DNA from 2 places in the Novosphingobium sp. KA1 genome. Region 2 is predicted to be linked to the other one. Evidence: predicted binding sites of a transcription regulator. Region 2 holds the regulator's gene; the other holds the start of a gene.
The links. Region 2 encodes LexA, which represses DNA repair genes until DNA is damaged. Its sites were predicted from a motif close to GTTCCNCNCTTGTTCT; they were not measured.

Region 1: a site for LexA is predicted at 2,566-2,581, ahead of CA833_RS21550 (ImuA family protein). Genes of this name have one in related genera too.

Annotation. Positions count from the first base shown of each region.
Region 1 is NZ_CP021248.1:805,959-811,489, forward strand. Features, by position in the region: gene CA833_RS21535 (hypothetical protein) at 1-141, shown strand, start outside; gene CA833_RS21540 (SOS response-associated peptidase) at 184-888, opposite strand; gene CA833_RS21545 (hypothetical protein) at 1,295-2,275, opposite strand; gene CA833_RS21550 (ImuA family protein) at 2,616-3,377, shown strand; gene CA833_RS21555 (DNA polymerase Y family protein) at 3,292-4,827, shown strand; gene CA833_RS21560 (hypothetical protein) at 4,877-5,155, opposite strand; gene CA833_RS21565 (hypothetical protein) at 5,297-5,531, shown strand, end outside.
Region 2 is NZ_CP021247.1:3,141,117-3,146,647, reverse strand. Features, by position in the region: gene moaC (cyclic pyranopterin monophosphate synthase MoaC) at 1-214, shown strand, start outside; gene CA833_RS15130 (molybdopterin molybdotransferase MoeA) at 214-1,434, shown strand; gene lexA (transcriptional repressor LexA) at 1,549-2,232, shown strand; gene CA833_RS15120 (ComEC/Rec2 family competence protein) at 2,401-4,608, opposite strand; gene gltX (glutamate--tRNA ligase) at 4,638-5,531, shown strand, end outside.

The DNA.
Region 1 (5,531 bases), on a different replicon from region 2:
ATCTCGGGAAACAAGCAAGCGGTCGAAAGGGCTGGGCAGGCCCTGATCGACGCACTCTGGGCAGACGGATTTCGCTCGACGCGGGAGCGCGCGAAGCGTCTTCATAGCGTGTTAGGAAGAGGCCTTATTACTCTGCGATGATGGCGCTGCCATGGCAGCTGAATTTCCTCGCCTGAGGACCCGTCACAGAGGCAGGGAAAGCTGCCGGGACTTCGCCGGATCCTTGTCGATCCGCAGTTCGCTGGACCAAGATTCATCGCAGGGTTCCCGGACGAGGCCCTCTTCCCATGACCTGCAGAGCGCAAGCGCGGCAATTGGCGAGCCTTCGGTCCAGGTGGTCCAGTCCTTGCTTCGCAGGATCACCGGCATGCGATCGTTGAGGTCGGCCATCGCCTGGTGACCAGGCACCATCAACATCGAGAAGACGTGACCCCACTCGGCGCTACGCTGCCAGATGCCGGCGATTGCAAATATGTCGAGGTCCGGGGGTGAGAACCATGTGCGCGTCATCGCTCCCTCCTGGCCCTCCGGTTCGGCCCAGGCGTTGACGGGGATGAGGCAGCGACGATGTGCAAAGCTCGCACGCCAGAAGCGCGAGCCGATCCTTTCCGTGCGGGTGTTATAAACCGCGCGCGGTTTGAGTGGCTGGCCCGTCACTTTGCTGATATCGACACGAGGAAAACCCCAGGCCGTCGCCCGGAGCTGGCGGCCGGCGATAATGAGGCCGGGGTCGGTCGGTGCGACTACATCCTTGTAATTGGCACCGGCAGCGGGTTCGATATCGAACAACTGGGCAACGGCGCTTGCAGGCGTGGTCAGGCGGTAGAGATTGCAGATAGGAGGATCTCCTCGTCGTCGCAAACTACGCTCCGGTTTCGAAGGGCGCAAACCGCTTAGATACAAAGGCATCGTGTGCAGGGTGGCGCTGCACACGATGCCTGAGGCTAATATGTAGCCGAGAGGGGCAGGCGAGTGGAGAAGGAGAGCAGGGTTGGTCGTCCGGTAACGGAGCACGGGTGTGCTGCGCAACCGTGCGATGTGGCGGAGCCGGGCAGGTGAGGGCCGGGAGCTGCGGGGCAGGCAGGTGATGCAGGTGAAGGGGCAGGTCCCTGGGATTGCGGGAAGGACATGCGTCCTTCCCTGAAACATCTGCCCCTGCACCCTTTCTCCTCATTTCCTGCCCATTGCAGCTTGGCGGCCAAAGCTACCGGGCGCCGGTCCCTGTTGGATGCGACCGCCAGATCAAGACATGGGCCGGCAGCTGCCGGCGCGCCCTGCTTACCTGACATGTACGTTATTCCGCCCCCGTCCATCCGCGCTGCTGAAAGACGATATCGCCCTGGTCCACATCGAGATCGGAAAGCTTGACCTCGGACTGGGTCCCATCCGGGCCGATGCTGGCGAGGCGAAACGCCTGCCAGCTGAAGCCTTTGTTCCCGTCAGGCAGCGTATAGCTGGCGCAGGCCAGTGCGTAGATATGTTTCCTCTTTTCGAGCGAGGCGTAGACGGTACGGTCGATCGTCACGAAATCGTCGTGCAGGATGTTCGTGCGGTCCTCCTCTCCGAAGCGCGGCGCGTCGAGGTCGGCGCGCCCGGCCTTTATCGCGTTGTCGAGCGCAGGCTTACCCGCCCCCGAGTAGAAGCGCAGGGACATGACCACGTTCTGGGCAATGCAGTTTCCGACATTCTCGAGGCGCACGTCGCATTTGATCTTGCGCCTTCCCTTGTCGATCATTGTACCGGTTGCATCCTCCTTCTCCTTTTCGACGCTCCAGTTACTGGCAGGCGAAAGTCCGATCTTGAGCCAGGGGCGTTCGGCGAGCGCCGAGCGGCTGCGTTCGTGATCGAATGCGAGATGCGCGTAGAGTGCTGCGATGGCCGCTGCGATGAGCGCCGCGATACTGCCGATCGTCTGCACGAACGACATCCAGATCGCCTGCTTCGCCAGCACGACTTGCGCTACCGCAGCGTCGGCGGCACGTGTCTGTTGTACCAGATCGTTCACGGCAAGGCGATGCTCCTCGGCATCGTGACAGGCGCCGCTGCGCGCGGACTTGTCTCCGGGGAATTTGCGGGTGACATCATCCGCACAGGACGACTTGGGCATTGTCTGAATGCCTTCGTCCGCCTTTTCGAATTCGTAGCTTTCAAGGCCAGGTGACCACAGCCATAGCAAGAGAGAAAGTACTGCGATTATCGCAAAGCCTGCCAGCCACGCGAGTTTCAGAAACCTCATGGACACGGGAAAAATCATCGCCTCCTTGCCGCTCGCCATATCGGGAATAAGTATCTATTATATAGAGATAATGTTCTGGGGGGCGCGCGCGGGCGGCAGCGGACGACGCAAAAGCCTCAGGAGGCAGGGGTGTGGCCTTGCGGACGGTGGGCGCTGCCGGCGCGCTTTGTAAATCCATTCGGCAGCCTGTGGCTGCTTGGGCAGCCTCCGGTCCTTTGCCTTGCCTCTCTTTTCCGAATGAATTGGGTGTGTGTAATCAAGGTCTTGGCAGGAATTAAGTGAGCAGTTTGCCGCCAAAGCCTCATGGCTGGTTGACTCGAATACTGAACGGAACAAAATAAGAACGAAAGAATCGCCGAGGAAGAACACGAGGCCCTTCATGACAAAACGAGGGTCGCCCTCACGTATCGATGCACTACGCGCCCGGATCGCCGAAATCGAGGGCGGGGATCGCCGCGCGCGCGACGTGCTGCCGTTTGGGCTCGAAGCGATAGATGCGAAACTGCCCGGAGGCGGTCTCGCGCTCGGAAGCCTGCATGAAGTGGCCGGCGGCGCCCAGGGCGTGACGGACGGCGCGGCGGCAGCCTTGTTCGCAGCCGGCATCATGGCACGCGTCGAAGGCAAGATTCTCTGGTGCATGACCAAGGCCGATCTTTTCGCCCCCGCCATTGCCCAGGCCGGGCTCGATCCCGACCGTGTCATCTATCTTGAAGCGCAGGATGAGACATCGCTGCTCGCCTGCTTCGAGGAAGGACTGCGCCATGGCGGGCTAGGCGGTGTGGTTGCGGAAGTGGCGCGGCTCTCGATGCCCGTATCTCGCCGCCTGCTGCTGGCCGCGGAAAACAGCGGCGCGATCGGCATTGCGCTGCGCCGTTGGCGCAGGCGCGAGGATGCGGCCGATTTCGGGCAGCCGACGGCGGCTGCGACTCGCTGGCGTGTGACGGCAGTTCCGTCGGAAATCTTGCCGGTCCCCGGCGTCGGGCGGCCACGCTGGTTCGTCGAGCTCATCCGGTGCCGGGCTGGCGAGAGCGCCGATTTTCTTCTGGAATCCTGCGATGCGACAGGTCGTCTCGCTCTTCCTGCCGACCTGGCCGATCGACCGGCTGCGACGCAGGCTTGGGCGACAAGCACCGCCGCCTGACGCGCCGCTGGTCCTGGTAGGCATGGAAGGGCGCCGCCGCGTCCTGACTGCGGTGAGCGTGCCTGCCCGCGCTCTCGGCCTGTGCGTGGGCATGGCGGTGACCCAGGCGCAGGCGCTGGCGCCCGATCTGCTGGTCATGGATGCCGACCTTCAAGCTGATGAAGCGGCGTTGGAGCGCCTCGCGGTCTGGTCGCTCCGCAAATACTCGCCGCTCATTGCGCTCGATCCGCCCGACGGCTTGATGCTCGATGTGACCGGGGCAACCCATAGCTACGGCGGGACCGAGGGACTGCTTGCCGACATGCTGCGCCGGCTCGCGGAAGTGGAGACCGCCGCGCGCGCCGTCTGTGCGCCGACCTACGGTGCTGCCCATGCGCTGGCACGGTTCGGCGGCGAGATCTTGCGGCCCGAGGGACTTGCCGTCGTCGACCCGGTCGACCTTGTCGAAGCGGTTGCGCACCTCCCGCTCGCGGCCCTCCGCCTGGAGGCCAAGGCGATCGAAAGCCTCGCCGCGCTAGGCATCGAGGGAATCGCGGAACTGGAGGCGATGCCGCGCGCCTCGCTTGCCTTGCGGTTCGGCTCCGATCCCGGCCGGCGGCTGGACCAGATCTATGGGAGATTGTCCGAACCTTTCGAGCCGGTCGAGGCGCCGAAACAGATCGAAGTCGAGCGCCGCTTTGCTGAGCCGATCGGCGCTCCGGAGACGATCGCGCGCTACACCCGCAAACTGGTTGATGCGTTATGCGAATTGCTGGAGGAGGCAGGGGTGGGCGCGCGCCGGCTCGATCTCCGCTTTCACCGCGTCGATAATGCCGTCCAAGCGGTCCGCGCCGGCCTTGCCAAGGCGAGCCGCGAGAAAAAGCAGATTGCCCGGCTGCTGTGCGACAGGATCGAGACCGTCGATCCCGGCTACGGCATCGAACGCATGGTGCTGGCCGCGCCGGTGATCGAGCCGCTGGGCCTGCGGACCATGTCGAGCCTTGGCGACAAACCCGTTCCCGACGTATCCGCGCTCGTCGATATCCTCGGCAATCGTGTCGGCGAGGAGCGGCTGTTCCGCGTCGCTGCCCGCGAGAGCCATATCCCCGAGCGTTCGGTCATGCGTATCGCACCGATGTCGGATCCGACATTGCTGCGCTGGCCCGAACGCTGGCCGCGCCCGGCGCGACTGTTCGCAAGGCCGGAGCCGATCGAGACGATGGCGCTTCTACCCGACCATCCGCCGGTTCATTTTGTGTGGCGCGGCGTACGCCGGCGCGTGAAGCGCGCCGACGGCCCCGAGCGCATCTACGGCGAATGGCACTTGAGCGCGGCGGAATGGCTCAGCGTACGCGACTATTTCCTCGTCGAGGACGAGACAGGCGCACGCTACTGGGTCTTCCGGCAGGGCGACGGCATGGATGCCGCCACCGGCAGGCAGGACTGGTTCCTGCACGGCCTGTTCGCCTGAAAGCGCCGAAGAAATGGCGACACGCGGGCGAATAATGGCTCGCAGGTACTCAATCACCGTTGGTGAGATTGAATTGAGATAACAGGAGTTTTTCGTTTTGTTTTAGGTCGCATGCTTTAATGCCAGCGACTACCGGGCGCGCCGCATGGGGCATTCTTTTGGGGGGAATATGCAAGCTAGGTGGTACAAGTGGGGTGCGCGTGTTGTACGTTTGCTGCAATTTGGCGCGGCGGGTGTTGCAGCGACGGTTCTCGTCAACTTCCAGCCCGACCTGGTTGTCGGTTTCGCGATCGATGGCCGGAACAGTCCCTGGCAACTCGACGAGCATATGAGTTGCGAGGCCGAACCCGCCTCGCTTGGCAGTCGGCATCCCGGAACAAGTGAATTCGAGGACATCCAGCGCGTGGCGGGCGGAATCCCCATTCTTGCGCGGCTATGTTTGTAATCGCGCGTGTCAGATCAAGGCGAAATGCTGATCCCCGTCAGCGAGGAGGGGAACGGGTGGACCGGCTGGCCCAAGGACAGCCCCGAGGCCATACGGTATGCCCAAGGAATGGCAGCCGGTTTCGATCCAACCTCCGACGTCGATCGGCAGGCTGCCGTGATCGCAGAGAAGCAGTCATATGATATTTGGCGGGAGCGGATTCTGGATACGGTCGGTGTCGCTTTAGCCGTCATAGCCGGAATCGAAGTGTTCTGGCGAC
Region 2 (5,531 bases):
CTTCGAGGACAACGCCATCCGGGCCACGGCGACCGCTTCACTCACCGGCAAGACCGGAGTCGAAATGGAAGCAATTACAGCAACATCAATGGCACTCCTGACAATCTATGACATGGCCAAGGCGCTCGACAAGGGCATGGTCGTTGGCGAGATCCGCCTGATCGAGAAGCGGGGCGGAAAGTCCGGCCACTGGATCGCGGAGGACCTTGCCTGATGACCCCAGGTCGAATGCTGACGCTCGAGCAGGCACAGGAAAGGCTGCTGAAACTGGTCACCCCGCTGTCGATCGAGCGGGTCGACATGGAAGGCGCACTCGGGCGCTATCTCGCCGAGCCGCTGTTCGCGCGGCGCACCCAACCTGCCGCCGATGTCTCGGCCATGGACGGTTATGCCGTCGCCTCCAGCGATCTGGCCGGTCCGTGGCACGTCATCGGCGAAAGCGCAGCCGGCCATCCTTATGCCGAGACGGTCGCCCCGGGGCAGGCCGTGCGCATTTCCACCGGCGCACTCCTTCCTGCAGGCGCCGATGCGGTGATCGTACAGGAAGACCTTGCCCGCGATGATCATCATATCACGCTGACCGGCGACGGCCCCTCTCCTGCCGGCAAGCACATCCGCTGCCGAGGCATGGACTTTCCGGAGGGCCGCGAAATCCTGCCGGCGGGCATCCGGATTGGCCCCGCGCAGGCGGCCCTGGCAATTGCCGCCGGTCACAAGCACCTCCCCGTCTGCCGCATGCCGCGCATCGCGGTGATCGACAGCGGCGACGAACTCGCGCCCGATCCGGAAACCTGCGAAACACATCAGGTCCCCGCCAGCAATGGCGTGATGCTCGCGGCCCTCGCACGGACCCTTCCGGTGGAAATCACGCGGATCGGACCGGTCGCCGACCATCTCGACGCCCTGCTTGCCGCCTTCGAATCCGCCAAAAACGTGGACCTTGTCATCACCAGCGGCGGGGCATCCGTCGGCGATCATGACCTGATCCGTCCCGCCCTCGAAGCGTGGGGCGCCCGGATCGACTTCTGGCGCGTGGCCATCAAGCCGGGCAAGCCGCTGCTGGTTGCCGTCAAGACTGCAAGCGCGCGCCAACAGATCGTGCTCGGCCTGCCCGGCAATCCCGTGTCCAGTCTGGTCACCGCCTATCATTTCCTGCTGCCGGTATTACGCGCGATGCTGGGCGCGCGCAGCCCGCTCCCGCTGTCATTCGAGGCACGCCTTGCCGCACCGCTTCCCGCCAGTTCGGATCGCCGGGTATTCCTGCGGGGGCTCTGGGACGGCGCGACGGTCACCTCTCATGTGCTCCAGGATAGCGGCGCACTGGGCGCCCTGGCGGCCAGCAATGTGCTCATCGATCGACCGGCAGGCATGCCAGCCGCCGAAGCCGGAGATCCGGTACGGGTCTACTTGCTCCAGAATGGCGGTATCGCTTGACGATGCACATTTCGTTGCTTAGTTGTTCTCGCATTGTTCGCGAACAGAACTCGAAGTGTTCTACGCGAGAGGAACAAGGCCGCATCGCGCGGCCCATCAGGCGAGGCAGGCCACATGTTGACGCGCAAGCAGCACGAATTGCTCCGGTTCATCCAGCTCAGGCTTGAGGACAGCGGCGTCTCGCCCAGCTTCGAAGAGATGAAGGACGCGCTGGACCTCAAGTCGAAGTCCGGGGTGCACCGCCTGATTTCCGCGCTCGAGGAACGCGGCTTCATCCGGCGCCTGCCGAACCGCGCGCGCGCTCTGGAAGTGCTCCGCCAGCCCGAAGACATCACCAGCAAACCGATTGCCACGCCAAAGGCTCTCGAAGTGCCGCAATCCGCGCCTGTCGCGGCAAGCAGCGCTCCGGCAAACGACGTGATCGAAATTCCGCTCCACGGGCGCATTGCCGCGGGCGTTCCGATCGAGGCACTCGAAGGCCAGTCTACATTGCCTGTGCCGGCCGCCCTGCTTGGAGCGGGAGAACACTACGCTCTTGAAGTATCCGGCGACTCGATGATCGAAGCCGGCATTCTCGATGGCGATCTCGCCTTGGTGAAGCGCACCGACATCGCCCGTGACGGCGAGATCGTAGTGGCGCTCGTGCGCGGCGAGGAAGCGACGCTCAAGTACTTGCGCCGCGAGGGCGGCAAGGTTCGCCTCGATCCGGCGAATGCCGCGTACGAACCACAGATCTACGGCGCCGATGAAGTTCAGGTGCAAGGCAAGCTGACCGGCATTCTTCGCCAGTATCACTGACGAGAGGTAGCCGCCTGCCGGAACCCCGGACTTCGGCTGCCCCAGCCACTGCGCTTGCTGCACGAAGATGCATGGTTTTTCCCTTCGCCAACCACGTATGGAACAGGCGCAAATCGCCAGGCATAGGCGGCGCAAAACGGTATCCGGGCGACATGAACCCGCCGTTTTTCAGCCGCCTTGTGCCGTACGCCACCAACCGTGCTGGCCCTGTTCCTGAGCAACGCTCTGAAAAGTCGCATTCCCAAGGTCAACCGTTACACCGCCGGTCCGCGCAAGCGCCTGTCGATCGAATTTCAGCCATCTCGGGCTGCACGCTGGTGGCAGGTAACGATCGGCGATGACGATGTCGCTGGCAGCACAGGCCCGAGCGAGTGAAGCCAGAGGCACATGCGCACGGTTGCGCGAAAGCAGGATCCGCCAGATCCGTCCGGTTTTCTCGACCGTCACCAGGCAAAACTCAGCGTTGCAACGCGCGCCCGACCAATCCTGCAAGGCCACCGTTCCCGACCGGAGCCCCGCAGTCTCGACGAGACTGTCTCTTGCATAGTCCCCCACACCGTCGCGCAGCACGGCCAACTTCGAGCCGTTGTCGACCACCAGAGCGACATGGCGGCCATCGCCGGAAACCATGATGTCCGGCGGTTGCACCATCAGCAGCCCGCCTAGCCCCAGGACAGCGGGAACAACACCCCAGAAACGGACCCGGTGGCTCCACAGCGCGAACCACAGCCCGCCGATGACAAAAAGGAGGAAATGGCCGCCGCCCATCCTGGGCATGGCGCTGACCGCACCCGGGAAATGCGCGACGTTCCTGGCAAGCGCAAGGAGCATCGAGATCGCCTCCCCGGACAGCCACCAGACCGGCTCACCGACACCCGCAAGGTCGAGCAGCAGGCTGAATGCAACCAGCGGCATGATGACAAATGTCGTAAGCGGTATGGCTACCAGATTGGCAAGTGCGCCGTACACCCCGGCGCGGTGGAAGTGATAAAGCCCGATCGGCATCAGGACACATTCGATCGCCACGCCCGTCACCAGCATCAGCGTCAGCGCGCGCGCCAGCTTCATCGGCCAAGCATCGTCGCGCGGACTCAGCATTCGCTGAATCGGCCCCGCATTGCCAACAACGATCAGGGCAAGAACTGCCGCAAAACTCATCTGGAAGCTCGGCCCGACAATGCTCTCCGGCCAGAACAGCATCACCGCGAACGCAGCTGCCGCAAGCAGGCGGACCGACAGGGCCTCTCGCCCCAGCGCCAGCGCAGTCAGTACCAGCAGGGCCCCTGCACAGGAGCGGACCGTGGGTACCTGAGAACCTGTAAGCACCGTGTAGCCTATTCCGGCGAGCGCCCCGACGGCCGCAGCCGCTACAGGTAGCCGGACCCGCAGCGCAACGGCGGGGAAAAGCGCCAGGAGCCGCAGGATGACGACATATACCGCCCCGATCACGGCGCTGACATGCAGGCCACTGATCGAAAGCAGATGCGCCAGCCCGGAATCGCGCATCGCCTGGGCATCGCTTTCGCCGATGCTGCCCATATCGCCAGTCACAAGCGCAACCGCGATTCCGGCTTCCGCGGGAGCGAGCCGTGACCGGACATGGCCGGCAAGTTCGGAACGCCATCGTGCCAACCGATCTCCACTCTCGCTCGCGCCCGGCGCAAGCACCACGATCGGCGCGGTGACGCTTCCCGTCGCGGACAGGCCGGAGAACCACGCCGCCCGGGCGAAATCGTAGCCTCCCGGAAACATCGGCGGTGCAGGCGCAATCAGCCTGCCATGGAATCGGATCAATGCGCCCGGCGCAATCAAGAGCCCCTGTGAGTTGCGTGCAAAGCGTGTCGAAACGTTGACCCTGACCTTGATCGCACGCCCGGTGCCCGGTTCCCGCATTGCCAGCACCAGCCTGTCACGCGAGAATGCCGGTTGCTCCTCCACCGACAGCACCCGCCCCACCAGACTGCCCGAAATCGGACGCGAAATCGCGGCCGTGCCGACCAGCGCGGACTTCCCCCAGATCACCAGAAAACCCGCAAGAATCAGCACCGCCAGCGACCAGGCGGCACGGCGCAGGAACGGATAACGGGACCTTCCCTCCCGCCACGCCGCGCCCCCTGCTCCAATGACGACACAAATGGCGCTGAATGCGATCCAGTACGCCGGCCCCGGCAAGGTAAACCAGCACAGGATTCCGGTTCCGAAAGCTGCAACTAACCATGGCCCTCTATCGAAACCGCAGTTCGAAAGAAAACACTCGACTTCGTCCAATCTGCTCGACATGTGGCTCTGGCTGATCCATGGGCGATGCTGCAATGCAGCGCCTCCGACGCACGTCGGAAGCTCGGGATCATCGGTCGTGGCGGCTTGGCTGGCCATGGCCGACATTAGGACGGAAGGTAATAACAATGGCAAGCGGCAGTGCATCGAGCGGACAGACGGAAAAGAAAGCCGTCGTCACTCGTTTTGCCCCCTCGCCCACGGGTTTCCTGCATATCGGCGGGGCCCGTACCGCGCTTTTCAACTGGCTTTACGCCCGTCACCACGGTGGCAAATATCTGCTCCGCATCGAGGACACCGACCGCGCCCGCTCGACGGAGCCCGCAATCGAGGCCATTTTCGACGGACTGACCTGGCTCGGCCTTGAAGGCGATGAGCCCGCCGTGTTCCAGTTCGCCCGCTCGGACCGTCATGCCGAAGTCGCGGCCGAACTCATGGCGCGCGGCCACGCCTATCGTTGCTACCTGACGCCAGAAGAACTGGCAGAGCGTCGCCAGAAAGCACAGGAAGAACGTCGCCCGTTCCGAATCGACAGCGAATGGCGCGATGCCGATCCGTCGACCTGGCCGGCCGACAAGTCCTACGTCGTGCGTATCAAGGCACCGCGCGAAGGCGAGACCACGATCGCCGACCTCGTGCAGGGCGAAGTCACCGTCAAGAACGAGGAAATCGACGACTTCGTCATCCTGCGTTCGGACGGCACGCCCACCTACATGCTCGCGGTCGTGGTCGACGACAACGATATGGGCGTCACCCATGTCCTGCGCGGCGACGATCATCTCAACAACGCGTTCCGCCAGCTGGTCATCATTCACGGCATGGACTGGGACGTGCCCGTCTATGGCCACGTGCCGCTGATCCATGGTTCGGACGGCGCCAAGCTTTCCAAGCGCCACGGCGCGCTGGGCGTCGATGCCTACCGCGACGAGATGGGCGTGCTGCCCGAAGCCCTCTTCAATTACCTGCTGCGCCTCGGCTGGGGTCACGGCGATGAAGAATTCATCGGCCGCGACCAGGCCGTG